Regions from separate parts of the Paenarthrobacter sp. NPDC090522 genome, predicted to be linked through region 2. Evidence: riboswitches for the same ligand, from Rfam matches in the RefSeq annotation. Region 2 holds a riboswitch; each other region holds the start of a gene.
The links. Region 2 has a riboswitch for thiamine pyrophosphate ahead of ACIQT2_RS07460 (ECF transporter S component). Riboswitches for the same ligand answer to the same signal wherever they lie in the genome.
Positions count from the first base shown of each region.

Region 1: it holds a riboswitch for thiamine pyrophosphate, as region 2 does, so the genes downstream of both, thiC (phosphomethylpyrimidine synthase ThiC) here and ACIQT2_RS07460 (ECF transporter S component) in region 2, are expected to answer to the same signal.
Region 3: it holds a riboswitch for thiamine pyrophosphate, as region 2 does, so the genes downstream of both, thiD (bifunctional hydroxymethylpyrimidine kinase/phosphomethylpyrimidine kinase) here and ACIQT2_RS07460 (ECF transporter S component) in region 2, are expected to answer to the same signal.

Region 1 is NZ_JBIVXL010000002.1:17,011-21,612, forward strand. It holds gene ACIQT2_RS02200 (VOC family protein) at 1-672, opposite strand, end outside; gene ACIQT2_RS02205 (amidohydrolase family protein) at 751-1,833, opposite strand; TPP riboswitch at 1,919-2,026, shown strand; gene thiC (phosphomethylpyrimidine synthase ThiC) at 2,021-3,844, shown strand; gene ACIQT2_RS02215 (alpha/beta fold hydrolase) at 3,827-4,549, opposite strand.
Region 2 is NZ_JBIVXL010000005.1:31,395-35,996, forward strand. It holds gene ACIQT2_RS07440 (monovalent cation/H+ antiporter complex subunit F) at 1-245, shown strand, start outside; gene mnhG (monovalent cation/H(+) antiporter subunit G) at 235-618, shown strand; gene ACIQT2_RS07450 (DUF4235 domain-containing protein) at 687-947, opposite strand; gene ACIQT2_RS07455 (NUDIX hydrolase) at 985-1,698, opposite strand; TPP riboswitch at 1,852-1,987, shown strand; gene ACIQT2_RS07460 (ECF transporter S component) at 2,065-2,685, shown strand; gene ACIQT2_RS07465 (ABC transporter ATP-binding protein) at 2,685-4,220, shown strand; gene ACIQT2_RS07470 (energy-coupling factor transporter transmembrane component T family protein) at 4,217-4,602, shown strand, end outside.
Region 3 is NZ_JBIVXL010000001.1:378,019-382,620, forward strand. It holds gene obgE (GTPase ObgE) at 1-13, opposite strand, end outside; gene rpmA (50S ribosomal protein L27) at 150-413, opposite strand; gene rplU (50S ribosomal protein L21) at 473-781, opposite strand; gene thiD (bifunctional hydroxymethylpyrimidine kinase/phosphomethylpyrimidine kinase) at 1,124-2,644, opposite strand; TPP riboswitch at 2,636-2,734, opposite strand; gene ACIQT2_RS01765 (Rne/Rng family ribonuclease) at 2,808-4,602, opposite strand, start outside.

The DNA of each region.
Region 1 (4,602 bases), on a different contig from region 2:
CATCGCCATGTGGTGGTGGTATCCGCCGGCCGAAACGAACAGCGCCTGGCCATGCCACCCGGCCGTCCGCTCGAAGCCGAGGGTGTCCACGTAGAACTTCTGCGCCGTGGCCACGTCACCCACCTGCAGGTGGACATGCCCGATCCCCGCGCCGGCCCGGGCCTGTCCGGTCACAGCCTCTTCACTCAGGTACTGCTGGAGGTAGGCCTGCGGCGGAAGCGCCACGTTATCCATCACCACGTTCTTCCCGTCCCACCGCCAGACCTCGCGGGGCTTGTCGTAGTACAGCTCGATGCCATTGCCTTCGGGATCGGTGAAATAGAAAGCTTCGCTCACCAAATGGTCCGCGCTGCCAACGAAGGCCCGCGGCTCGTACTGCGCGGCGGTCGCGATCGTGGCGGCCAAAGACGGCTGGTCTTCGAAGAGGATTGCCGTGTGGAAGAGGCCCGCCTCGCCCCGACCGGGGACCTGAAGGCCGGCAGCGGGGGCAAGGTGGACCACAGGCTTGCCCAAGCGGCCCAAATACACTCCGCCGTCCTGCTCCGCCACCACCTGGAGACCCAGGGCGCGCTGGTAGTAGTCGCTCATGACTTTCATGTCGCCGACCTTGAGCATCACCGTGCCCATGGTGAGTTCGGCAGGCAGCAGGTCCTGGGTGGATGAGGTGGTCATATGAAACTCCCGGTAATGAAGGTGGCCGCTGTTCGGCGCGTTCTACTTATCTAAATTACTTGAAGCTTCAATTTATTCCTAGCGGATCACCGTTCCACGCAACACCACACTCTTCAGCTTGTGGACTGTGGCCAGCTCCTGCCGCGGATCAGCAGCGCAAACCACGACGTCGGCACTCGCGCCTTCGCTGATGGCGTCGGCTCCCAGCCACTCACGGGCGCCCCAAGTGGCAGCGTTGAGCACAGCGGCAGGCGGCAGGCCGGCGTCGTGCAGTTCCTGCATTTCGTCCGCGATACGGCCGTGGTTGATGACGCTCCCGGCGTCCGTACCCGCGTAGATGGAGACTCCTGCTTCGAAGGCCTCCAGGACGCGTTCGCGGCGCCGCTCCCACAGGGCAGTCATGTGCTGCGCATAGTCGGGGAACTTGGGCCTTGCTTGTGCGGCGATGTCCGGAAAAGTAGCGATGTTCACCAGCGTGGGGACGATCGGCACCAGCTGCTCCACCAAACGGGGCACATGCCGCGGCAAGAGACCGGTAGCGTGCTCGATGCAGTCAATGCCGGCGTCGAGCATCTGGTCCACGGTGTCTTCGGCGAAGCAGTGCGCGGTCACGCGGGCCCCTTCGTCGTGCGCGGCAGCAATGGCATCCTTGACCACGGCAGCAGGAAATGACGGGGCTAGGTCTCCAACGCCACGGTCTATCCAGTCGCCCACCAGTTTGACCCAGCCATCGCCGGCGCGGGCTTCCTTGCGCACTGTCTCCACCAGCTCATCGGGCTCCACCTCGTGGCCCAGGCCTCGAAGATAGCGGCGGCTCCGCGCGATGTGCCGCCCTGCCCGGATGAGCCGCGGGAGATCATTGCGCTGCTGGGCCCAACGGGTATCGCTGGGTGAACCGGCGTCCCTGATCAGCAGCGTGCCGGCGGCGAGGTCGGTTTGCGCCTGGGCCAAGGTGGTCGCCTCGTCCACCGATCCGCCCGGGCCGAGGCCGATATGGCAGTGGGCGTCCACGAAACCAGGGAGGACCCAGCCATCCAGCACGGCGTCCGGCCGGGCCGCGGGCCGGATGAACGTCAGCAGGCCATCCACGGACCATAGCCCCCGGCGCTCGTCCTCGGCTCCGAGCAGCACGGGACCGGTGAATTCGATGATGTTCGCCATGGCAAAAGCCTAGTGCTCCCCCTCGAGCCACGCCCTGCCGGATGGCTTGTGACTGGGACCACCCGGGGAGCTGTGGTAGCTTCGTCTACGACCACACGGGGGCCCTTGCAGGGGCTGAGATCGGGCTGAGGCAGTCTGCGACCGTTGAACCTGTCCGGGTAATGCCGGCGAAGGAAGTGAGTAATCCTTGAGCACCACAGAAACACAGCACAGCCCTGCCCAAAACCAGTCTGCGACGGCAGAAGAGACGGTCACGCAGTCGCTGAAGTCCCATTCGCTGGCCTGGCTGGAAGATCCCCGCCACGGCATCCGCGTACCGGTCACCGAAATCGCGTTGGAACCATCGCCGAACGGCCAGGCCAACGCTCCCTTGCAGGTGTACCGCACCGCCGGGCCAGGCAGCGACCCGGTAGTGGGCCTGCGTCCTTTCCGGCAGCCCTGGATTGAAGAACGCAGGGACACGGAAAGCTACAGCGGCCGCGAACGCAACCTGCTCGACGACGGCAAGTCGGCTGTCCGCCGTGGGGCGGCCTCGGCGGAATGGAAGGGTGCCCAGCCCGTTCCCCTCCGCGCCATCGAAGGCAGGACCGTCACGCAAATGCACTATGCCAGGCAAGGCATCGTGACCCCGGAAATGCGCTTTGTGGCGCTGCGGGAAAACTGCGACGTCGAACTGGTTCGCAGCGAAGTAGCGGCCGGCCGCGCCATCATCCCGAATAACATCAACCACCCTGAGTCCGAGCCGATGATCATCGGCAAGGCGTTCCTGGTGAAGATCAACGCCAACATCGGCAATTCAGCCGTGACCAGCTCCATCGCCGAGGAAGTCGACAAGCTGCAGTGGGCCACCCAATGGGGCGCAGACACCGTCATGGACTTGTCCACCGGTGATGACATCCACACCACCCGCGAGTGGATCATCCGGAACTCCCCCGTTCCCATCGGCACCGTTCCCATCTACCAGGCGCTGGAGAAGGTCAACGGCGAAGCCAACAAACTCACCTGGGAGATCTTCCGTGACACGGTGATTGAGCAGTGCGAACAGGGCGTGGACTACATGACGATCCACGCGGGGGTCCTCCTTCGCTACGTTCCGCTGACGGCCAACCGGGTGACGGGAATCGTTTCGCGTGGCGGCTCCATCATGGCGGGCTGGTGCCTGGCCCACCACGAGGAGAACTTCCTCTACACCCACTTCGATGAGCTGTGCGAAATCTTCGCCAAGTACGATGTCGCGTTCTCGCTCGGTGACGGACTGCGTCCCGGTGCCACCGCCGACGCCAACGATGCCGCGCAGTTCGCCGAGTTGGACACCTTGGCCGAACTGACCCAGCGTGCATGGGAGTACGACGTCCAGGTCATGGTGGAAGGGCCGGGGCACATCCCGTTCCACCTGGTCCGGGAGAACGTGGAACGGCAGCAGGAATTGTGCAAGGGCGCCCCGTTCTACACCCTGGGACCCCTCGTGACGGACGTCGCGCCCGGCTACGACCACATCACCTCGGCCATTGGAGCCACGGAGATTGCCCGCTACGGCACGGCCATGCTGTGCTACGTGACTCCCAAGGAACACCTGGGCCTGCCCAACAAGGACGACGTCAAGACGGGTGTGATCACGTATAAGATCGCAGCCCATGCCGCGGACCTCGCCAAGGGACATCCCGGTGCGAACGAACGCGACGACGCCCTCTCCAAGGCGCGCTTCGAATTCCGTTGGCGGGACCAGTTCGCCTTGTCCCTGGACCCGGTAACCGCGGAATCCTTCCACGACGAGACGCTTCCGGCCGAACCGGCCAAGACGGCACACTTCTGCTCCATGTGCGGACCCAAGTTCTGCTCGATGCGCATCAGCCAGGACATCCGGGATGAATACGGTTCTGCCGAAGCCCAGGCAGCGATTGCGGACATGTACAGCGGCATGCGGGAAAAGAGCCAGGAGTTCCTCGCGGCAGGAGGCAAGGTCTACCTGCCCGAGCTGCAGGTGCCTGCAGGGTCAGGACGCGCGAACTGAGCTGGCCCGCCCAACCTCGGCGATGAACTTCCGGATGATCCGGTCTCCATCCGCCGAGTCCTGGGGCCGGTGCCCTCCAGCCGCCGCGCAGCGGAGGGCACCGGTTTCCTGCAGATAGGCTGCGATCTCCTCGTAGAGCGGTTCCCAACCGCCTGTGAGGACCAAGGTAGGTACTCCCGGAACGATGTGCAGTTGCGCTTCCCACGGGGGTGCCTGCAGTCGCAGCCTCCTGGCGGAACGCCTGGCCTCGGGTGTTTCCTGCCCGCCGGCCTCGGCGGAAAAAGCACGCCGGAAGTATTCGCGTTCGTAGTCGGCGTCGTTCAGTTGGTTCCGGACCTCGAAAAGCGGTTCCATGAGGGCACGGTGTGAAGCCGTGGCGGGCAACTCCGCTGTCAGGGACAGGCACGCAGGCTCAACAAGGACCAGGGAATGCACCAGGTCCGGGCGCTCCACCGCCGCAAGCATGGCGGAGATGGCGCCTTGCTCGTGTGCCACCACGTGCCCACCGCCGGAGCTGGCCAGCGAATCAAGCAGGATTGCGACGTCGGCAGCCACATCCGATTCCTCGGGTTCCGCCACGGGGTGGAACCCGTGGCGGCGCAGGAACAGGGCGTCGTAGTCCAAGGCCATGCCATGTTGCTTCGGCCACGCCGCCGCGCCGAAACTGCCCAATCCATGGACAAAAACTACGCGCTGCTTGTGCATTGGATCAGCCTATTCCCCGGCACCGACATCCAACCGGCCGGCAGTTGGGCTGG
Region 2 (4,602 bases):
TCCTCAGCCTCGCCGCGGCCGGTGCGATCATCCGGATCGCCGTTGGGCCGTCGTTGCTGGACCGCGTGCTCGCTTCCGACGTACTCCTGGCCATCCTTGGCGCTGCGCTGGCGGTGGATATGGCGGTCAACCGGCACCTGAACAACCTCATGCTCCTGGTTGCCTTGGCCGTGATCGGATTTATCGGATCGGTGACCGTTGCCCGGTTCGTGGCTGAGCGAAGGGGACAGGCCAATGACTCCTGATGCAACCGGCGTGGACCTCGTGATCGACGCCGTTACGGCAGTGTTCCTGGTGGTGGGCGCCCTGATGTCACTGGGTGCGGCCATCGGGTTGTTGCGTTTCCCGGACCTCATGAGCCGCATGCACGCGGCCACCAAACCGCAGGTGTTGGGCTTGTTCCTCATGCTTGCCGCGATCGGCCTGCAGATGCGCACCTGGTGGGTGTGGCCCGTGCTGCTGGTGGCTTGGATCTTCCAGTTGCTGACGGCACCCGTTGCGGCCCACATGGTGGGGCGTTCGGCCTACCGTACCAAGCATGGGCACCGTGAATTGCTCACCAAGGACGAGCTGGAAGCCGTGGTGCAGCGTGCGGCCGAGGGGCGTTCGGAGGACTAGGGCAACGCGGGGTCACTTCCGGCCCATCCGGATGTCCGCCATGGGCCGTGAGTGACCCCGCGTTGGTTTTAGACGATGTCCTGGGACTTGCCGAAGCGGGCGATGGCGCGCTGCGTACCCCGGCTGGCCAGGACCTGGATGAGGGTGCTGACAAACGCCGAGATGAGGGCAAACGTCAGCGCTGAGCGGAGGCTCGTCTCCATGTCATCGTTGCCTTTGGGCGGCTTGTTGCCCGTGGCTTTTTCCCATCCCTTGTTGACCAGCTTGGTGCCAAGGAAACCCGCGCCGAGGCTCACGCCTGCGCCCAGAAGCTTGAGGAAGAAGTTCATGCCTTCAGCCTAACCTCAACAACCCGGCGGATCCTGCTTAGCCCCGGCTCGCCCTCTCCTTGAGGAAGGCGGCAAGGGAGCCCGGTGGTGCCAGCACGGGAACCACCTCATGAGCCGCGGTCCACATGGCATCAACGGAGTCGAATCCGGAGATTTCCCTGAGCAGGTAGTACGTGGGCGGCATGAGTTGCAGCTTGCCCTCGGCCTCCGCGGACAGGATTCCGTCAACGGGCATCCACAGTGACTGCCAGGCCTCAGTGGTCTGGTGTTGCGGTGCGGCGTCCGGGGCAGGCTTGGCAACGTAAAAGTACGTGTCGAAGCGCTTGGGCATGTCCACGGGCGTGATCCAGTTGGCCCACGGCCGAAGGGCGGCCGGATCCAACGTGAGGCCGGCTTCCTCCTGGACCTCGCGGACGGCGGCGGCGAGAACGGTGCCGGAGCCCTTGCATGCTTGGCTGCTGGCCGCGGAGGAATCCGGTTCTGCTGCGGCGATTGAGCTCAGCCGCCACTCCTTGGCATGTCGTTCCAGAAGCTCTGGTGCGTAGTCCCAGCCCTCGGAATCCCCAGTGTCCACGCGGCCGCCGGGAAACACCACCATGCCCGCCGCAAAGTCCATGGTGGAGACCCTGTGCTGGACAAAGGCCTCCAGCCCTGCAGACGTATCGCGGAGCAGGATCACGCTGGCTGCAAGGCGGGCTTCGGCAACTGGCTTGGCTGCGTCAGGATGGCTTGGACCAGGAGTTTCCGTCATGCTGCCATTGTCTCAGCTACGTTGTGCGGCCCGGTCTGCGACCCCAAGGGCGGGGAATGGGGCGGAGAGCGGCCCCGCAACGGATTTATGACCCGCTCCATGACCCCGCAAACCCCTTCAGGTGTAAACTGAACCTCGCCCATAAGGGCAGATTGATAACGACAGGGGAGCGCCGCCGTCGAACCTGCAGCGATGCAGGAGACGCGAGGGCGCTGAGAGTGCGGACAGCCGCAGACCCTCGAACCTGATCCGGTTAGTACCGGCGCAAGGGAGTCGAGCTTCTCAGAGTGTCCGGACCAGGGCGGCGTGAGCCGGCCGGGGTACCGGGGAGCACTTTCCCCTCCTGTAACCTCAGGAGGCAAAGAAATGACCACGGCAAGCGTGAAGAAGACCAGTAACAACTGGCGCGTTGTAGACATTGTGGTGGCAGCGTTGATCGCCATCGCCGGCGGCGTGATTTTCTGGGCATGGTCCCAGGGCGCCGCAATCGTATCCATCCCCATGAACGCGGCCTACCCGCCGCTCACCGGCCTGATCGCCGGCGGTTGGATGATCCCGGCGGTGCTGGGCATGCTCATCATCCGCAAGCCCGGTGCGGCGCTGTTCTGCGAGGCCGTGGCCGCCACCGGCGAGCTCATCATGGGCTCCCAGTACGGCACCACGGTGCTCATCTCCGGCATCCTGCAGGGCCTCGGCGCCGAGCTGGTGTTCGCAGCGTTCCGTTACAAGAAGTTCAACCTGCCCACCTCGCTTCTCGCGGGTGCGGGCGCTGGCCTCTTCTGCGGCCTGAATGATTCCTTCCTCCCGTGGGGCTGGAACATCGCCTACGAAGCCGTCGACAAACTGGCCTACATCGCATTCTGCACAATCTCCGGTGCGATCATCGCCGGTGCCCTCTCCTGGGTTGCCACGCGCGGCCTGGCGAAGACCGGCGTGCTGAGCGCTTTCGCATCCCGCAAGGCTGCGTCGGAGCCTGTCTTCAACTGATGGCCGCCACAAACAGCGGCCGGCCCGCCGCCATCTCGGCCGAGGGCTGGGGATGGCGGCACGCCGGACGGTCCACCCCTGCCATCCACGGACTGGACCTGCGGATCGAACCCGGGGAGCGCGTGCTCCTGCTGGGTCCCTCCGGAGCCGGCAAGTCGACGCTCCTGCACGCCTTGGCCGGGGTGTTGGGCGACGAGGAAGACGACTCGGACGAGACCGGCTCCCTGCTGATCGACGGCGGACTGCCGCGCGAACAGCGGGGCCGCGCCGGTTTGATGCAGCAGGACCCGGAAACGCAGGTGGTCCTGTCCCGCGTGGGCGACGACGCAGCGTTTGGTGCCGAGAACCTCGCCGTTCCGAGGGCAGAGATTTGGGCGCGCGTCCATGAGGCGCTCGACGACGTCGGGTTGCGTACCGCTGCAGATGGCGGCTTGGCGCTGGATCACCCGACGGCGGCACTCTCCGGCGGGCAGAAGCAGCGCCTTGCGCTTGCCGGCATTCTGGCGATGCGGCCAGGGCTGCTCCTCCTGGACGAGCCGACAGCCAACCTGGACCCGGCCGGCGTGCTGGAAGTCCGCGACGCCGTTGGCCGCTGCCTGGACAAGACCGGTGCAACCCTGGTGGTGGTGGAGCACCGGGTATCGGTATGGAAGGACCTCGTTGACCGGATCGTGGTCCTGCAACCCGGCGGAGGGGTTCTCCTGGATGGGCAGCCGGACCACGTGCTTTCCGAGGCCCGCACCATGCTCATTGATGCGGGCGTGTGGGTTCCCGGCTATGTTCCACGGACCCGTGCACGGACCCTCGTCCCCGAGATGGCACCGTTGCTCCTGGCAGCGCAAGACCTGGCTGTGTCCCGGGAAAAGCCCCGGCGCCGCGGCTTCAAAAGCATCCCGCCCGTGCCGGTCCAAGCCGGCGTTACCGCGCAGGTCAGGGCCGGACAAGCACTGACCATCACGGGTCCGAACGGCGCGGGCAAGTCCACGTTCGCGCTCACGATGGCGGGCCTTCTGGCGCCGGTGCACGGCAAGGTGTCTGCCGCCGTCGAACTTTCCCAAGGCGCCGGGATCGATCCGTTCGCGTGGAAAGCAGACCAGCTGATCTCCCGAATCGGCACCGTTTTCCAGGAACCGGAGCACCAGTTCGTCACGGGCAAGGTCCTGGACGAGCTCATGTTCGGCCCCAGGCATCTGGGCCACGGCGAGGAACGCGTGGACGAACTGCTTGAGCGGCTCCGGCTGACGCACTTGGTGGACGCGAATCCCTACACCCTGTCCGGCGGTGAAAAGCGCAGGCTGTCCGTGGCGACGGTCCTCGCCGCACATCCCCAAGTGCTGGTGCTCGATGAACCAACCTTCGGCCAGGACGCCAATACCTGGGCCGAACTGGCCTCGTTCCTGTCGGAGCTGTTGGACCAAGGAACGGCCGTAGTCTCGGTGACCCACGACGAGGAATTCAGCGCTGTCCTTGGCGGTGCGGAACTGCACCTCACGCCGGCGAACCAGGCTGAGAAACAGGAAGCTGGTGCGTCATGAGGGAGACCTTGAGCCTGAGCGGCAACCATGCTTTGTTGACCCGGGCCAACCCTTTGGCAAAGTTCGTGGCCGTTTTCCTGATTTCCATGGTGCTGGCCCTGTCCATTGACTGGGTCTCGGCGTCGATCGCGCTGGTGGCAGAGCTCGCGCTGTTCCCGCTGGCCGGGCTGACGGTGCGGCTTCTGTGGGTCCGGGCCTGGCCGCTCATCATCGCGGCAGCGATCGGCGGCTGGAGTACCGCGATAGTGGCGCCGGACAGCGGCGCTGTACTGCTCGACGTCGGACTCTGGTCCATCAGCGAAGGTTCCCTCCAGCTGGGGCTCGGTTTCATGCTGCGCGGTTTGGCGATCGCCTTGCCGGCAATCCTGCTGATGACGTGCAC
Region 3 (4,602 bases), on a different contig from region 2:
CAAAGCTCGCCACGTCTATCTCCTCTGTCGCTGTAAACAGCGCGAATGCCATGTCCGGCGCACACCGGGCGCCCCGAACGATTGTAATGCGGTTAAAAGAACGGTGGAGCGGGCCTTTTGGGCCCGCTCCACCGGTTCAGAACGTGTTGTTACTCTGCAGCTGCAGCAGCAACGATGTTCACTACGCGACGGCCGCGGCGAGTACCGAACTCAACCGCACCAGCCTGGAGTGCGAACAGGGTGTCGTCGCCACCGCGACCCACGCCTGCACCGGGGTGGAAGTGGGTTCCACGCTGGCGAACGATGATTTCGCCTGCGGAAACTACCTGGCCACCGAAACGCTTGACGCCGAGGCGCTGTGCGTTGGAGTCACGACCGTTGCGAGTGGAGCTCGCGCCTTTTTTGTGTGCCATGTGAAATGCCTGCCTCTAAATATGTGGGGAAACTGAAAATCTGAACTGCGTAAGGAAAGTTACGCGATGCTCGTGATCTTGATCTTGGTCAGTTCCTGACGGTGACCCTGGCGCTTCTTGTAGCCGGTCTTGTTCTTGAACTTCTGGATGACGATCTTGGGACCACGGAGGTCCTCCAGGATCTCGGCCGTGACCTTCACCTTGGCCAGGTCCGCAGCAGCGGAGGTGACCTTGTCGCCGTCAACCAGGAGCAAGGCGGGCAGCTCAAGCGTGCTGCCGGCTCCACCGGGGACGCGGTTCAGCGTTACGTAGTCTCCAACGGAAACCTTTTCTTGGCGGCCGCCTGCGCGGACAATCGCGTACACCACTGGGGTACTCACTTCTCTCGACGTTTCTTACTAAATTTGCGTGCGGAACTCGAACCGGAATCAGGCCTGGTTCACGCTGTGCCTCAACGCCGTGGACTCCAGATCGAAGCCCGCGAGTCATCCCGTGAATAATTCCAGGGGGCATAACCCAAGTGTTGGCGTAAGCACCGAAGATCAAGATTACGCTAGTTCGACCCTCGGCTGCAAATGAGGCCGGGTCCGGAAGCCACCGCGTGACGCTAGTCACCAGTAGGAACGGACTTTCCCGGCACCGTGCCCATACAGCCTACAGGCTCCGGGACACTTTGCCGGGAATTCACCACTTCGACGCGCGGGCGGCCTTCACGCGTGCAACCGCGGGGCGTCAAAGAAGGCCGTCTCGTAGCGGCACGAATGGGCGAAAGCCTCCACCATGGCGGCCCGGTCGTGGCTGGAGGCGACGACCGCGGCCGCGTCCGTAAAGCCGATGGCCTTGCGGGTGGCCTCGGCAAAGTCTTCATCGGCGTAGGTCTTCAACCAGTCCGCATACGCGTGCTCCGACGGGGAACCTGCTGTGACGTAACTTGCGTGGAGCCGGTGTCCCACCTCGGCGTAGAGCCAGTAACAGGGCAGGATGGCCGCGAGCAGCACACCGTAACTTCCAGAGGCCGACGCCGCCAGCAGGTGGTCCACGTAGGCCTTGGTGACAGGTCCGGTGTGGGTTGCGGCCTCCCGCGTGCTCAGCCAATTGCGGTGCAGTTCGGATTCGACTTCGAGGCAGAGCTGCGAGGACCTGGCCCAGAACAGCTGCTCTTCCTCGGTGGGAGCGAGGGCACCTGCCCGTGCCAGCACCCGCGAGTAGCCGTTCAGGTAAAGGGCATCCTGCGCGAGGTAATAGTTGAACTGTGGCTCGGGAAGGCTGCCCGACTCCAGCCCCTGGATGAATTCGAGGCCATGGATGGCGTCCAGCTCAGGTGCCGCTTCCTCCCACAGGCGGGCGGCGAAAGCCCCCGGGCCTTCGGCCTGCTGTGCATGGTGGAAGTGGTTGATGGGGCCGCTGCCATGGCCCACCTCCAGCACATCCGCGGTGGCCAGGGCCTGCAGGAGCCAGGGTTTGACCTCCCGCAGCGACGCTTCCCAGTCTCCCGTCCGCGCCTGGACCGTAGCCAGGGCCGAGGACAACGAGCAGCCCGTTCCATGACTGTTCTTCGTCTCCACCCGTGGCCCCGCCACCGAGACAAGGTCCTGCCGCAGCAAGCCACTGGTATTGACGAGCGCATCGGGACACTCGGCTCCCGCCAAGTGTCCGCCCTTCACCAGCACGGTGTTTCCACATTCGGCCGCGAGCCGCTTGCCTTGTTCGAGGGCAGTGGACCAATCCGTCGCTTCCGGCTCGCCCAGCAGCATGGCGAGTTCAGGAATGTTGGGGGTGATGAGGTCCGCCACCGGCAAAAGGCCGCGCAGGGCGGCTTCGGCGGATTCCCGGAGGAGGCGGTCACCACTGGTAGCTGCCATCACCGGGTCAAGGACCACGACGGCGGGACGCACGTCCTCCAGCCAGCGACGCACCTCGCCAATCACCTCGGCGTCGCCCAGCATCCCGATCTTGACGGCGTCGATGGTTACATCGCTGCTGATCGCCTCAAGCTGCTGCCGCAGGAAGTCCACGGGCGGAACATGGACGGCGGTGACGCCCAAGGTGTTTTGCGCCGTGAGTGCCGTGACTACGCCCATTCCGTAGCCGCCGTGGGCGGCAATGCTCTTCAGGTCTGCCTGGATTCCAGCGCCGCCGGAGGGGTCGGAGCCCGCGATGCTAAGGACGCGCGGGGTCCGCCGGCCGGTGTTTGCCACGGCGTAGACGGCTGATTTCAACGATGAAGTCATGAGGGACATCCCTTCGCCGGTGCTAACCGGACAGGTTCAACGGGTCTGGATCTCAGCCCGGCCCAACGCCTGGCACCCCGTGTCAGTGACCAAGCCTAACGGACGAAGGGTCCGGCAGTAGTTACTGCCGGACCCTTCGTCGGTTACATGACGTTGGCAATGCCTAGAGTTCCGAGGCCGGAACCCCCACGCCGAGGATAATCGGCTCAGAAGCAGCGGACTCCCTCTTGGCCTGCTCCTGCGGCGCCTTGGCTTCATGGGCCGCTCCCCCACCGGTGGACGCGGACACCTCATGGTGCTCTACCGTGGTCTCGTTGGCGGCACCCTGCGCCCGGCTGGCGCTGCGGTTCCGGCGCCCACGCCGGCCGCGGGCACGGCTGGACAGATCACTTTCCTCCGCAGGATCCTGCCGGGTGGGGACGGTTTCCGCGGGAGCAGCAACAGTGGCAGCAGGCCCAGCCTGGCTTTCGACAGCCACGGGACCCCCACCCAGGTGGGAGAAAGCCTCAGCCAACAGGTCCAGAGTCATGGCAGGCTTCTCCGAAGCCGGCTCCTCGTGGTGTTCCACGAAGGGCAGGGCAACCTCTTCACCGCCAAACCGGAGCACCGGCGTGGCACGTGGGGCGCCCTCGACGGCGCCCGAATCGGGCACCTCGTCAGAATGCTCTGCGCCAGCCCCTGTTGCGGCGGCCGCGGCACGTGCTTCTTCCTCGGCCCGGTGAACCTCGTCGTCGTGCAGGTGGGCAGCGTGCGCTGCAGCGGCGATCGTGGCCAGGGCAGCCCTGGTGGCCTGGGCCTTGGCCTGCCGTGCCGGATCCACCGGCTCCGGAGCCGGCGTCGAAGGCGCAGGCGAAGCTGCGGTGTGGACCGGCGTCGAGCTCTCTGCCGGCTGTCCCCCGCCCTTGCCGCGGCGGCGCTTCCGCTCAGTCCGGCTGGAAGGCTGCTGCTGGGTTTCCGTGTGCGGCCGGTGCTGCTCGGCGGCAACAGCGTTTGCACGACGGTGCTCAACAGGTTCGTCGTGAGTCACCACGCCGCGTCCGGCACAGTGCTCGCACTGCTCGCCAAAGACCTCGAGCAGGCCCGTGCCCATGCGCTTGCGCGTCATCTGCACCAAGCCAAGGGAGGTCACTTCCGCCACTTGGTGCTTGGTACGGTCCCGGCCCAGGCATTCCACCAGGCGGCGCAGCACCAGGTCCCGGTTGGATTCAAGCACCATGTCGATGAAGTCGATGACGATGATGCCACCGATATCGCGCAGGCGAAGCTGGCGGACTACTTCCTCGGCGGCCTCAAGGTTGTTCTTGGTGACGGTCTCCTCCAGGTTTCCACCGCTGCCGGTGAACTTGCCGGTGTTGACGTCCACCACAGTCATGGCCTCGGTACGGTCGATCACCAGGGATCCACCCGACGGCAGGAAGACCTTGCGTTCCAGGGCCTTGTGGATCTGCTCGTCGATGCGCCATGCCGAGAAAATGTCCTGGTCCTTGGTCCACTTCTCGAGCCGGCCCACCAGGTCCGGCGCAACATAGGTGACGTAAGCCTCAATGGTGTCCCAGGCATCGTCGCCGGAAACGATGAGCTTGGAGAAGTCCTCGTTGAAGACGTCACGGACCACCTTGATGGTCAAATCGGGCTCGCCGTAAAGCAGCTCGGGTGCCAGGACCTTCGTGGAGGAGGCCTGGCCCTCAATACCCTCCCACTGGGCGCGGAGGCGGTTGATGTCGTGGGTCAGTTCCTCTTCCGAGGCCCCTTCGGCTGCCGTACGGACAATGACCCCGGCGTTCTCCGGCAAACGGTCCTTGAGGATCCGCTTAAGGCGGTTGCGCTCGACGTCGGGCAACTTGCGTGAGATGCCCGTCATGGAACCGCCGGGAACGTACACCAGGTAGCGGCCCGGAAGGGAAATCTGGCTGGTCAGGCGTGCACCCTTATGCCCGACGGGATCCTTGGTTACCTGC